2 regions of the Aminipila luticellarii genome follow, and region 2 is predicted to be linked to the other one. Evidence: riboswitches for the same ligand, from Rfam matches in the RefSeq annotation. Region 2 holds a riboswitch; the other holds the start of a gene.
The links. Region 2 has a riboswitch for FMN ahead of ribD (bifunctional diaminohydroxyphosphoribosylaminopyrimidine deaminase/5-amino-6-(5-phosphoribosylamino)uracil reductase RibD). Riboswitches for the same ligand answer to the same signal wherever they lie in the genome.
Positions count from the first base shown of each region.

Region 1: linked by a shared signal. The riboswitch ahead of EQM06_RS10805 (ECF transporter S component) and the one ahead of ribD (bifunctional diaminohydroxyphosphoribosylaminopyrimidine deaminase/5-amino-6-(5-phosphoribosylamino)uracil reductase RibD) in region 2 are both predicted to bind FMN.

Region 1 covers NZ_CP035281.1:2,321,742-2,328,865, reverse strand. The annotation lists gene EQM06_RS10815 (CapA family protein) at 1-821, shown strand, start outside; gene pepV (dipeptidase PepV) at 799-2,265, shown strand; FMN riboswitch at 2,283-2,410, shown strand; gene EQM06_RS10805 (ECF transporter S component) at 2,526-3,065, shown strand; gene tsaE (tRNA (adenosine(37)-N6)-threonylcarbamoyltransferase complex ATPase subunit type 1 TsaE) at 3,166-3,600, shown strand; gene tsaB (tRNA (adenosine(37)-N6)-threonylcarbamoyltransferase complex dimerization subunit type 1 TsaB) at 3,597-4,343, shown strand; gene rimI (ribosomal protein S18-alanine N-acetyltransferase) at 4,349-4,798, shown strand; gene EQM06_RS10785 (hypothetical protein) at 4,853-5,086, shown strand; gene tsaD (tRNA (adenosine(37)-N6)-threonylcarbamoyltransferase complex transferase subunit TsaD) at 5,083-6,108, shown strand; gene abc-f (ribosomal protection-like ABC-F family protein) at 6,135-7,124, shown strand, end outside.
Region 2 covers NZ_CP035281.1:1,652,805-1,659,928, forward strand. The annotation lists gene EQM06_RS07560 (IS110 family RNA-guided transposase) at 1-391, shown strand, start outside; gene EQM06_RS07565 (bifunctional 3,4-dihydroxy-2-butanone-4-phosphate synthase/GTP cyclohydrolase II) at 564-1,766, opposite strand; gene EQM06_RS07570 (riboflavin synthase) at 1,795-2,445, opposite strand; gene ribD (bifunctional diaminohydroxyphosphoribosylaminopyrimidine deaminase/5-amino-6-(5-phosphoribosylamino)uracil reductase RibD) at 2,459-3,574, opposite strand; FMN riboswitch at 3,814-3,927, opposite strand; gene EQM06_RS07580 (DUF975 family protein) at 3,975-4,718, opposite strand; gene EQM06_RS07585 (acetyl-CoA hydrolase/transferase family protein) at 4,852-6,168, opposite strand; gene EQM06_RS07590 (hypothetical protein) at 6,197-6,460, opposite strand; gene EQM06_RS07595 (thiamine diphosphokinase) at 6,660-7,124, shown strand, end outside.

The sequences.
Region 1 (7,124 bases), 670 kb from region 2:
CTATCACCTCCAACAATCACATGATGGACAGGGGAGGATACGGGTTGAAAAGAACGGTTGAAGTCCTTAGGAATAAGGGATTTCTTACAGCCGGAAGCCGCCTCGATCCACAGGAAAAACGGTATGCCATGATTGAAGTGAAGGGGGTCAAGGTAGCCGTCGTGCCTTATACCTATGAAACCCCTGTAAGCGGAACCGGTACAGGAATAAATGGGAGGGTGATCTCTTCCGAAAATGCAGAGCTTATTAATTCGTTCAGTTATCAGACGCTTGATCAGGATTTAGAGCAGATAAAAAGGACCTGCGACGAGGCAAGAACAGATGGTGCTGAAATTGTCATACTTTATTACCATTGGGGAGAAGAGTATCAGACTTCCGCGAATCGGTGGCAGCGATATATAGCGCAGCAAAGTGCGGATCATATGAATGTGGACATGATTTTTGCATCGCATCCTCATGTGCTGCAAGAAATGGAATATCTGAAAAGTCAGAAGGACGGTAAAGAGATTCCTGTATTTTTCAGTATGGGGAACTTTATTTCAAATCAGAGAATAGAGACCCTTGACAACCGATATACTGAAGAGGGTATCCTTGCTAAAGTGCATTTAAAATATCTGAAATCACAGGGCAAAATTACAGACATAAAAATGAGCGCAATACCGACCTGGGTCGAAAAATATACAACGGGGAGCAAGCCTATCTATGAAATTATTCCTTTAGATGATAACCTGCAAAAGAATGAAACGCTGAAAGCCTCCGGACATTTATCCAGGGCAGAAGCGGCATTGGAGGATGCAAATGGATTACTTAAAAAGGATTGAAGAATCAAAAGAAGAAATAGTGAAGACTCTTCAGGAGCTTATCTCCATTAAAAGTGCGGAAGAGAAGCCCACTGCTGACGCACCCTTTGGAAAGGGCATAGCCGAAGCTTTTGATTACATACTAAAGAAGGCCGAAGCGGATGGGTTCGATACGGAAAACGCGGATAATTATGGCGGGCATATTGAATTTGGCGGATATTTTCTCGATGAAAACGGGCAGATCACCGGAACCAGCGATGAAGTTATGGGAATTATCGGCCACTTGGACGTGGTTCCGGAGGGTTCGGACTGGGAGTACGAACCCTATGGCGGAGTTGTTGCAGATGGTAAAATTTATGGCAGAGGGGCTATTGATAACAAAGGCCCCGTGGTGGCAGCGTATTATGCGATGAAGGCTCTTAAGGATAGCGGGTACATGCCGGAGAAAAAAGTGAGACTTATTTTGGGGCTGGATGAAGAGACGAATTGGAAAGGGATGCATTATTACCTATCCAAGGTGAAGGCACCGGATTTTGGATTCACACCGGATGCAGAGTATCCGGCTATTCACGGAGAAATGGGAATTTTAGTTTTTCAACTGGCTAAAAAAATCGGAAAGACTACCGGAAAGGGCATTGAACTCAGAAGTCTTACCGGCGGTACTGCCGCAAATTCAGTGGCAGATTACGCCAGAGCCGTCATACGGGCGGATAAGATGGAAGCCTATGATAAAGTAAAAGAATTGGCGGCCCGCTATAGAAATGAAAAATGTTCGGAGAAGGGGCAGATCGCCTATGGAGCCAGATTGAACTGCAAAGGTGTGGGGAAAAGTTTAGAAATTGTGGCGCAGGGTATTTCAGCTCACGGAGCTACGCCGGAGTGCGGAGTCAATGCGATTTCCCTTCTGATGGATTTTTTGGGAGAGCTTGACATAATCAATGATGATGTCAATGAATTCGTTGGATTCTATAACCAGTATATCGGATATGAAACGGATGGAGCGGCCCTTGGCTGCGATCTTTCCGATGAGCCTTCCGGAAAATTGGTATTGAATGTGGGCAAGGTCGATCTGGAAGGAGAAGCCGTCATACTCACTCTAAATATAAGGTATCCCGTTACCCTTACCGATGATGCGGTGTACGGTGCGTTAATGCCCGTGATAAATAAATATAATATGGGCATTATTAAAATAAAAAATCAGCTTCCTATTTATATGCCGGCGGATAATCCGATGATTAAGACCCTGATGGAAATCTACGGGGAGCATACAGGAGATACGGAAAGAGAGCCTATCGTTATAGGCGGAGGAACCTATGCCAGGGCAGCAAAAAATATTGTGGCATTTGGAAGCATTTTTCCGGGGGATCCGGATCCGTCTCACCAGCGAAATGAATATATCGAAATAGATAAACTGATTTTAAATGCGAAAATTTTTGCAGATGCTATTTACAGATTAACACACTGAGTGTATAATACGTTACATAATTGTTTCAGGGGGAGGTGCAAATCCTCACCGGCGGTAATGAGCTTAGCTACGAGTCCGCGAGCCGAAAGGCAGAATGGGTCAGATCCCCATACCGACGGTATAGTCCGGACGAAAGAAACAGGCATATTTTTTATATGCGTTTATTTCAGTTGAGCAGGCCCTGAGAGAAATCTCAGGGTTTTTTAGTGCCGTAAGAGAGAGAATCTCCCATTATAAAAAGATTGAGAGGAACTAGATAAATGACTTCACAAAATAAAACGATAAAACTGGCCAAAATGGGCATGCTGGTAGCAATTTCAGTGGTTTTGGTCTACTTGGTGCATTTTCCGATTTTTCCTGCCGTACCCTTTCTGGAATATGATCCCGCAGACATTCCGATCTTGATCGGTACGTTTGCCTTTGGACCCATGGCGGGCCTTCTGCTGGCAGCGGTCACCGCAGTGATTCAGGGAATTACCGTAAGCGCTGCAAGCGGCTTATACGGTATCATCATGCACATACTGGCCACGGGAGCTTTTGCTCTGACAGCAGGACTATTATACAGGGGAAGGAAAAATAAGAGAGAAGCTGTTCTTGCCCTGGTTTCGGGTTCCATTGTGATGACCATCGTAATGATTATCGCAAATTTGATTATCACGCCGTATTATACGGGATGGCCTGTTAGTACAGTCAAAGATCTGATGGGCTTTATCGCAGGCTTTAACTTGATAAAAGCCGGTGTGAATTCCGTGATGACCTTTTTCTTATATAAGAGAATCTCCGGGTTCTTGCACAGATAGCCGGATGCTGCAATGAAATAAAAATGATCAAATGCCTTGATTCTTTTGTCAGGGCATTTTAATATGTTATTAAAACGGATAGTGTGGTACAATAAAAGGTATGAGTAAATTAGTGATAAGAGATGAAAAACAAACGAGGAAATTCGGGTTAAAGCTTGCGGACAAACTGAAATCAGGAAATATTGTTGCCCTGATAGGGGACTTGGGAACAGGTAAAACGGCACTGACCAAATATATTGCAGAGGGGCTTGACGTCAAAGAAACCATTACAAGTCCTACTTTTACGATTGTTCAGGAATATCAGGACGGACGGCTGCCGCTCTACCATTTTGACGTGTACCGTATAAAAGATGTGGAAGAAATGTTTGAAATCGGATATGAAGAGTATTTTTTCGGAAACGGTGTGTGCATTGTGGAATGGGCAGATCTGATTTCAGAGATTATTCCGGAGGATGCCATCGTGATCCATCTTTCGTATGGGGAACGTGAAGGGGAAAGAATATACGACATAAAAGGACTGGAGGCGGGTCTATGAATATATTAGCGATTGAGACCACAGGAGCATCGGCCTCTGTGGCAGTTATTGATGAGAAGGGTCAGATTTTTGAGGAAGCTTCTTCGGAAACGCTGAATCATTTGCAGTTTTTAATGCCAATGGTGGGAAAGGTGCTCGAAAAAAGTAAATTGCAGATAGGCGATTTGACAGCAATCGCAGCATCGGAAGGCCCGGGTTCCTTTACAGGTATCCGAATCGGCGTCTCTTCCGCCAGAGCGTTGGCGCAGGCACTGCAGATTCCTTGTATCAGTGTGCCTACCTTAAAGACCTTTCTTTATAATGCGGAATCGTATCAGGGGGTGTATTGCCCTATCTTTAATGCCAGAAGAAGTCAGGTATACGGAGGCGCCTATAAGTGGAAAGGTGACTCTATATGGGAAGTGGTAGAAGGAAATGCTTATATGCTTGCCGAGCTTTTAGAAGCACTTGAGTCTGCTTTAAGGGAGAAAGCAGAGGAAGTCACTTTTTTTGGAGATGGTGTCGAAGCATATAAGGCTCAAATAGAGGAATGGCAAAATTCATCGTTAAATAGCAATATACAAATTAAGTTTGCGGATGCTGGAATTCGCTATCAAAAAGCGTCTTCTGCCGCAAAATTGGCATTTGAATTATATAAAGAAGGAAAAACGTGTCCGTACGACGAATTAAAGCCCAATTATATGAGAAAAGCTGAAGCGGAACGAAAATTGGAAGAAGCAAAAGCCGCACAAAGCAACCGGTGAGTGCTATGAGTGACTTGATGATCAGAGCTGCGGCAGAGCAGGACATAAGAGCCATGGCGGATTTGGACAAAATTTGTTTTGCCGATCCGTGGAGTGAAGAAGCTTTTCGAGAGGAGCTTACAGAAAATGACAGGGCTTTTTATATTGCCGCGGAAATTGACGGAAAGCTTGTGGGATATGCGGGGTTATGGGCTATTTTCGACGAAGGGCACATCACAAATGTAGCGGTATCTCCTGACTACAGGAGAAGAGGAATCGGCAGAGCCATCGTTGCTACGCTGATCGACGCAGCGGAGGAGAACGGATTGAACAGTTTCACACTGGAAGTCCGGGAATCCAATCTGCCGGCACAAGGCTTATATAAAGAATTTAATTTTAAATCAGCAGGAATCCGAAAGGGTTACTATTTGGATAACGGTGAAAACGCTATTATTATGTGGCGCAACCATGAATAAAACAGATAGCCTTTGAAATACTAAGATAAAAGTGTATTTTGGAGGTGTTTTGAAATGACCACGTACTATGGCAGCAACAAGAACAGGGACAATCATTATTATAACAGCAGTGAAGATTATTATGATGATATGAGTCATCCCGTTTCCACGTGCAGCAGATTTGAGAGAAGACATGATTTCAGTACATTTAATATGTCGGATTATATGTCCTGTGAAAATTGCAGGCACTTATCCGCGGATAACGAGTGCATTGCGCGTGAGGACACAAATATTGGGAGAATGGAATGAAAAACGGAAAATTTTTAACAATGGGAATTGAATCAAGCTGTGATGAGACTTCGGTAGCCTTGCTTCTGGAAGGGAGAGAAGTGCTTTCCAACGTGATTGCCTCACAGATCAAGATCCATCAAGTATTTGGAGGGGTCGTACCGGAAATCGCATCCAGACATCATTTGGAAAATGTCAATCAGGTGACCGATCAGGCGTTGAAAGAGGCCGGGGTCACACTGGATGATGTAGATCTGATCGGTGTAACATACGGACCCGGACTTGTGGGGGCATTACTTATCGGTCTGGCATCTGCAAAGGCGTATGCTTTTGCGAAGAATATTCCTTTAGTGGGAGTACATCATATACAAGGGCACATTAGTGCCAATTACATACAGTATCCTGAACTGGAACCGCCTTTTATGGCTCTGGTGGTTTCAGGGGGACATACCAATATCGTAGAAGTCAACGATTATAATTCCTTTGAGGTACTCGGCGGTACCAGAGATGATGCGGCGGGAGAAGCCTTTGATAAAGTGGCCAGAGTGCTTGGGCTTGGGTATCCGGGAGGTCCCCTGATCGATCAGATTGCAAAAGAAGGAAATCCGGAGGCGATTCCATTTAAGCGGGTGTTTTTAGAAAAGGGCAGCTATGATTTCAGCTTCAGCGGCATCAAGACCGGTGTGCTGAATTATATCAATTCGGAGAAGCAGGCAGGAAGAGAAGTGAATCGGGCAGATGTGGCGGCCAGCTTTCAGCAGGCAGTTCTGGATGTCATTGTCACCAAGGCTGTTCATGCCGCAAAGGAAATGAAAAAAGACAAGCTTGTGCTGGCAGGAGGGGTGGCCGCTAACAGCAAGCTTCGAGAAATGCTGCAGGAGCAATGCGGAGATAAAGGAATCCAGCTTTATCGGCCTGCACCGATTTTGTGTACGGACAATGCAGCCATGATCGGCTGTGCGGCATATTACAAATACAAGGCCGGATTTGTCAGTGATCTGACTCTGGATGCTTATCCAAATCTGCCCCTTACAGATATTTGAAAGAGTAAAAATAATGGAGATATAATATGATAATACTTTCAGCGACGAATATAACCAAGACCTATGGAGTTGACATCATACTTCAAGAGGTCTCCTTTCATGTGAATGAAGGGGATCGGATTGGAATCGTTGGCAATAATGGTGCCGGAAAGACCACGCTGCTGAACATCCTGTGCGGAGAAATGCCGTGCGACGACGGAAATGTATTTATTTCTGCGAATACCAGCATCGGATATTTAAAACAGAGCCAGAATTTTGATTCGGATAAAACGTTAATAGAAGAGGTAACGGCCATTTTCAGCCATGTGGCAGACATGGAACGGGATATGGCTGAATTGTCTCAGGACATTGCAGAGAAGTCCTCAAGGGGAGAGAATGTAGATAAACTGCTTCAAAAATATGATGAAATAATGGAAGCCTACAACAGATGCAACGGATATAGTTATAAAAGTGAAATAAACGGCATATTAAATAGCATGGCTTTTACGGAGAACTTTTATGATAAAAAAATATCCACGCTGAGCGGCGGGGAGAAAACCAGACTGGCTCTTGCCTGCCTGCTTTTAAAGAAGCCGGATCTCTTGTTTTTAGACGAACCGACCAACCACCTGGATATCGGGACCTTAAAATGGTTAGAGCAGTATCTGAAATCCTACAGCGGAACCATTATTTTAATTTCCCACGATCGGTATTTCCTAGATCAGACGGTGAATCGGATATTTGAGGTAGAGAATCATAAGCTGTATACATATCAAGGCGGATATTCCGAATACGCAGAAAAGAAGCGCCAGAGGCGGGAAGAGGAATGGCGGAAATATGAAGGACAGCAAAAGGAAATCGCCAAACAGGAGGAAATCATCCGAAGGTTTAAGCAGCACGGGACAGAAAAACTGGCTAAGCGGGCTCAGTCCAGAGAAAAACGATTATCTCATCTGGAGCTGGTAGAAAGGCCGGAAGCTTTAGCAGGGAAGATGAAAATCCACTTTAAACAGCAGTTTAAAAGCGGAAACGATGTA
Region 2 (7,124 bases):
CTTGCCTAACGTATTGATATCCATTCCAGGCATTGGTCCTGTTTATTCTGCTGGTATTCTATCAGAGCTTGGAGATATCAATCGTTTTAATAATCAGGCGCAGCTTGCGAAATATGCAGGTCTTGCCTGGACTCAGCACCAGTCTGGTGATTTTGAAGCACAAAACACAAGACTCATCCGATCTGGCAACCGATTTTTAAAGTATTATCTGTGTGAAGCTGCATTCTCTCTTGTAAGATGCGACAAGGAGTACAAAGCTTTCTATCACCAAAAGTACAACGAGGTGAACAGATATCAACACAAACGTGCACTCGCATTAACTGCCCGTAAATTTGTGCGGTTAGTCTTTACGCTGCTTAAAGACAATCGCCTATATCGCTCAGCAGAATAGAGGAATCTCTCTGCTGATGAGCTACGCCCTGCTCATTTTTTAAAAGTGATCGACAGGGCTTAGGTGGTCGTTTTTTGTTTTTTGAGAAACTGGTCAAGAATATATGATTTTTATTTCATTTCTCACTTGACATCACACCACTGGACTTATATAATCTCATGGAACAAATCTTTTAATCACAACTTAGAAGATGCCCCATTTTAGTTTGTTTTGTTTTTAAGTAAACCATGTCATATGGATTTGCTTCCACTTCAAGAGGAACTCGTTGGGAAATATGGACTCCATACCTTGAAAGCTGCTGTACCTTATCGGGATTATTGGTCATCAGCCTCACATCCTGCACGCCTAAATCTTTCAGGATCTGAGCAGCTATGGAATACTCTCTCAAATCCTCTTCAAATCCCAGAGCCAAATTTGCTTCCACCGTGTCAAGACCTTGATCTTGAAGGGCATAAGCCCTCAGCTTATTTACAAGGCCGATTCCGCGGCCCTCCTGCCTCATATAAAGCATTACTCCCCGGCTTTCCTTTTGTATTTTCTTCATAGCTGCCTTATACTGTTCTCCGCAGTCACATTTGACCGAACCCAAAGCATCTCCTGTCAGGCATTCGGAATGAACTCTGCAAAGGGTCGGACTTTCCTTTTCTATCTTACCTTTGACCAGTGCCACGTGGTGTTCTCCGTTTATCTTATTGATATACCCATAGGCTGTAAATTCCCCATAAATAGTAGGAAGCTTAGTCCTTACCACCTGTTCCACCAATTTTTCTGTACGCTTTCTGTACTCTTTCAACGCTTCAATTGTTATAAAAACCAGTCCGTGCTCCTGGGCGAAGCTTTTTAATTCGGAAGTGCGCATCATCGTTCCGTCCGCCCGCATTATTTCACAACATAACCCGCATTCCTTAAGCCCGGCCAGTCTGACCAAATCCACTGTTGCCTCCGTATGCCCCTCTCTTTCCAGTACCCCAAAGTCCTTGGCGGCCAGCGGAAACATATGTCCCGGTTTTCTGAAATCTTCGGGGCTTACACTATCCTCCACGGATTTCATAGCAGTTATGGACCTCTCGATTGCCGAAATTCCTGTCGTTGTATCCTTATGATCAATGGATACGGTAAACGCAGTCTCATGATTATCTGTATTCTTATGAACCATTGGACCCAAGCCTAATCGATCGGCCAGTTTTCTGCTCATGGGCATACAAATCAAACCTTTCCCATAAGTTGCCATAAAGTTTACATTTTCTGCATTGGCGAATTCAGCAGCACAAATGAGGTCTCCTTCATTTTCTCTGTTCTCAGCATCCGTTACGACAATTATTTTCCCCTGCCTCAACGCTTCCAACGCCTCTTCAATTCTATTATATTTAAACATCTGTCAAGTCCTCCATAATTACAATCCTTTAAAATCCGTTTTGTATAAGGAATTCCATACTTATACTGTTTTTGTTCTCCTGTGCCGTATCTTTTAGATGAAGCAATTTTTCAACGTATTTTCCAATGATATCATTTTCCAGATTTACAACATCCCCCACTGTTTTTGTCCGCAGCGCAGTTCCTTTCCATGTATGCGGAATCAGTGAAATCTCAAAGCTGTCGGGTTGTACCCTTGCTACAGTCAGGCTCACCCCATCCATTGCTATAGAGCCTTTTTCTACGATATATTTCATAATGCCGGGACTCGTTGATATCCTTATCCACATAGCTATTCCCTCCGAACGCATACGCACAATGGTTCCTGTTCCGTCAATGTGTCCGGATACGATATGTCCGCCGAATTGTCCCTCTGCTTCCATCGCCCGCTCCAAATTGACGATGCTCCCCTGTTTTAAGTTTCCCAAAGAGCTTCGGGAAAGCGTCTCTCTCATTACATCTGCTTCAAAGACAGTGTTGCTTAAATTGCAGACCGTCAGACAAACACCGTTTACAGCCACACTGTCTCCAAGCTGAATCTGCTGAAAGATCTTATTTCCCTCAATCACTAGACGAGAAGAATTTTCTCCTTGGGAGATATTCTTTACCCTTCCTGTTTCTTCTATAATTCCGGTAAACATGTCTTTTCTCCTTTCAGGGATTGGGTTTCTTTAGTGACGGATTTTTCACCACATTATACTCAACCAGCAGATCTTCTCCCAGCTGTGTAACTTTTCTTTCTTTAAGCAAAAATGCTTCTTCGGGCCTCTCTATGCCCCGCCCCTCTACAGCTGTTACTGCATTCCGCCCTCCAAAGATTTTAGGTGCGATATAAGCATATACATGTTCTACTATTCCCTGCTCCAAAGCTGCCCAGTTCAATGTACCCCCTCCTTCAAGAAGGATACTGTCTATTCCTCTTTGGCCCAACAACTCCATAAGGCCATTTAAATCAATATGCCGGCCCAATTTAGGAACCTTTACTATCATACAGCCTTTTTCTCTAAGCCTTTCGATTGCTTCCCTGTCTGCGGAAGCTGTTGCTATATAAGTCTGTATCTCCTTTGCGGTGGTTACGATCTGGGAATCTATAGGAATTCTCAAGTTGGTATCACAGATGATCCTTATGGGATTTTTAGTTTCCGGCAGCCGGCAGTCCAATCTGGGATCGTCTTTTAGTACCGTGCCTGCTCCGACCATAATCCCCATGTATTTATGCCGCAGCCGATGTACATGCTCTCTTGCAATTTCTCCCGTGATCCACATTGAATTTCCTGTATAAGCTGCAATTTTTCCGTCCATGGTCATAGCGTATTTCATTGCTACGTACGGTTTTTTCTCTTTTATATAATGAAAAAAAACAGCATTCAACTCTCTGCATTCTTTTTCTAAAATTCCAACGGTAACTTGAACCCCTGCCTTCCTTAACAGATCAATTCCCATACCCGATATAAGCGGATTCGGATCCTGTACCCCTACTACTACGCGGGCTATTCTATTTTCAAGAATAGCGTCCGTACAGGGGGGCGTCTTCCCATAATGACAGCAAGGTTCTAATGTAACATACAAAGTAGCACCCTCCGGATTTTCACTGCAAGCTGTAATCGCATTCCGCTCCGCATGGGGCTGTCCCCATTTTGCATGAAATCCCTGTCCGATAATGATACCGTCCTTTACAAGTATCGCACCCACCATAGGGTTCGGATTAGTCCACCCCTCTGCATTTTTTGCCAGCTCTACAGCTATCTGCATATATTCTTCATCCGTCATTACAGCCACCTTCCTATTTCCTATTGAATAAAAAAATACTCCGGATAGATCTCCAGAGTATTATTTTACTTGTGCCTTGATTTCAGCTGCCATTGGCTTGCGTATTTATACTGCCATTTTTATTAAGATAAAAAGGCGGTATCCGTCCATATCGCTTGCGCCATATGTCCTACGTCAATAAAAAACTCTGAAATGAAATCATTTCAGAGCATAATAACTAAATGCAATATAAGCTTTGCACACATCTTCTTTCATCCAGACTATACTGTCGGCTTCGGAATCACACCGAATCTGCCTTGCGGCTCGTGGGCTTTACCACCGGTAGGGAATCACACCCTGCCCTGAAGAATCTATTCAATTTTCTCGTTCATACTAACACAGGTTCATATACGTGTCAAGATTAATTTTCTTCTCCCATAACAGTTGCCTCTGCTTCGATTACTCCCGGCCTTAAATTTCCATTAGCGATCTCATAAAACGCTACGCTGGCCACACATAAGTAAGGTGACAGCCAAAAATAGGCGATGCTCCCTAATAAAGATCCAAGGCTGGCCAAAGCTACCGCATTGAACGTAAAGAACGAAGATATGGCGGCCATCGGAATGCTGGCTAAAATTGCCCATCCGATAAAACTGACTTCTAAACTGAAAAGCTTCATCTTGTTGCCGGTCATTAACCGCTTACTTTCCGCTAAGCACTGCAGGATCCCATACTCAGGGTGGTCTATCATGATTAAAAATGCCTGACTGTACCTATAGGCAGCTATAAACCCCGGAATGATGAATACCAGAAACCATAAGCATATAAACAGACCCATGACGAAATAAAGTCCCACGGCTTTAAAAAATCTTTCAAATCCATAAAATACCTGTGCGATTTCACATTCTTTTCTTCGGAACAGGTTTAAGCAAAAAATGTCATATCCTATGGTAAACGGTGCCGCAACCAGAAAAGTATACAGACCGGATAATAAAGCTGCGTTTTCTTTCCCGCTGAAAATAATCTCCAAGATAGCAGCAGGCAGCATAAGCGCCACCATATACACTGCGGTGGCGGCAACCGCCAGTTTCCATTTCCCCTGCAGGGATACACGTGCTAAAGCCCTGATATTTTTACAAGTTTCTAATACAATATTTTGATTCATGTTCTCTTTCCTTCCCTTTTTATTGGTTCTCTTTTATACCCTTAGTTTTTTATTATAACTTTTAATTGGGGAAATTTCAAGGGTTTTCCAAAGGGGCTCCGTATTTAGGACAATCATGACCTGTTGCTTCCGCTCAGAACTGTGCATTAAATCTCTTTTCAAATTCTTCTTTCAGACCTTCCCTAAACTCTGGGTGCGCAATTTTAATAAGTGCTCTGGCTCTGTCATGAAGGGTCTTTCCTTTCATCTCCGCGATCCCGTATTCGGTTATCACGTAATCCACATCCTGCCTGTTTGTGGTAACGGCTGATCCATGTTCAATAAAGGGAACGATCTTAGAAATCAGTGTTCCATCTTTTTTCATCACAACAGAAGGCATGGCCATGATGGATTTTCCTTTCCCATCGGTAGACATGGCTGCCCCCCTCACAAAGTCTACTTGTCCCCCTACTCCGGAGAATTGTTTTGTCCCTATGGTGTCGGATACCACCTGCCCCATGAAATCGATCTGAAGGCAGGAATTGATGCAAACCATCTTAGAACATTGCGCTATAGTAACAGGATTGTTTACATAATCCACCGGCTTCATTTCAACGATTGGATTATTTGCCACAAAGTCATAGAGCTTCTTGGTTCCCATTAGAAAGGTAACAATGATTTTACCCGGATCGATGGATTTTTGTGATCCGTCTATTACGCCTGCTTCATAAAGGTCTACTACTCCGTCGGAAATCATTTCGGAATGTATGCCTAAGTGTTTTTTATCTTTAAGCTGGGATAATACCGCATCCGGAATAGCCCCTATACCCAGCTGTAATGTAGAGCCGTCCTCAATCAACGAGGCACAATATTTTCCAATAGCGATTTCAGCCTCACCAATATTGGGAAGCTTCATTTCGGGAAGCGGGTGTGACGTTTCCACAAACGCATCGATTTCGCTGATATGTACAAAAGTCTCGCCATAAACTACCGGCACCTGATCATTTATTTCCGCCAATACGACCTTAGCGGATTTCACTGCCTGCATGGTAAAATCACAAGATACGCCTACAGAGCAAAACCCATTGCGATCCGGAGTGGATACCATAATCATCGCCACATCTACAGGAAAAATACCTTTTCGTATATAGCTGGGTACTTCATGAAAATACACAGGCACGAACTGTCCGTGACCCTCTGCCAATGAGTTTCTGGTACTGGCACTGACGAACCAGCCTTCAAACCGGAAGTGTTCTTTGTATTCAGGCTTCGTATATTCAGACTTCCCCAACGTGACCATTTGAGATACCGTTACATTTTTATAATTTTCTGCACCTGCTACCATTGCATCTACCAGTGCTATAGGTTCTGCTGCACAATGGGCAAGCACAACTCTGTCTCCATTTTTAATCCGCTGCACTGCTTCCTCTGCCGTACATTTTCTGCTTTCATAAATTTCTTTCCAATCCATGTTCAAATCCTCCATCTTTTTTTATTTTTTACATCTTTTTAATCCTTTCGGCAATCTCGGCTATATGGATTTCGTCCCACATTTTTATGACGCCGCCTGTTGTTATAAATTGTTCATAAGAGGCACAGCAGCTTGAGCAGCCGCCAATTATGAGAAGCAAATCATATAAAACCTCTTCCTCCGCTATAACAAAGTCTGTTTTCCCTTTGCACTTTTCCTCTAAAGCTTTCAGGGCTTTACCTCTGTCATATCTGGGGTTACAGCCGCCGCAAAATCGAACTCCACACTTCATAGTTGATCCCTCCCTAAGAAATGCCGTTTTTTAAAAAAGCCGCACCGGAAAACCGGGCAGCTCATCTCAACTAGCTGTTAAAAATTTCTCAATTTCCTTATAGTATAGACTTTAAAAGCACACTTTTCAAGATAATTATTTCAGAATATGATATACTTATTTTAAAAATACAGTGCAGAAAAAATAAAGAGGTAAATACATGAATAAGTGCTTTATTATCACAGGCTTTATCAACGGTAATATCAAAAATATTGCCCATATATCCAAAGAAGATTATATCATCTGTGCCGACGGCGGATACCGATTTGCCATCCGGGAAGGTATTGAACCGGATCTCCTTATCGGTGACTTTGACTCCTTTACAGAAGGCCCTCCTGACCATGTGCATACGATCACGCACCCCATAGAGAAAGACGATACGGATACAATGTTATGCATCAAATATGCGGTAGAAAAGGGCATTCATGAAATATGCCTGATCGGAGGTATGGGCGGCAGATTAGATCACACCCTATCCAATCTGCAAAGTATGGCGTGGGCGACGGAGTTTTGGCATTCCAGACATATGAAGGGAAGGACCATAAGAATGTTGGATTGTCAGAATGAAGTAATGATGCTGAAAAATGATACGCTCCAGCTTTCCGGCACTCCCGGTGAAAAAATT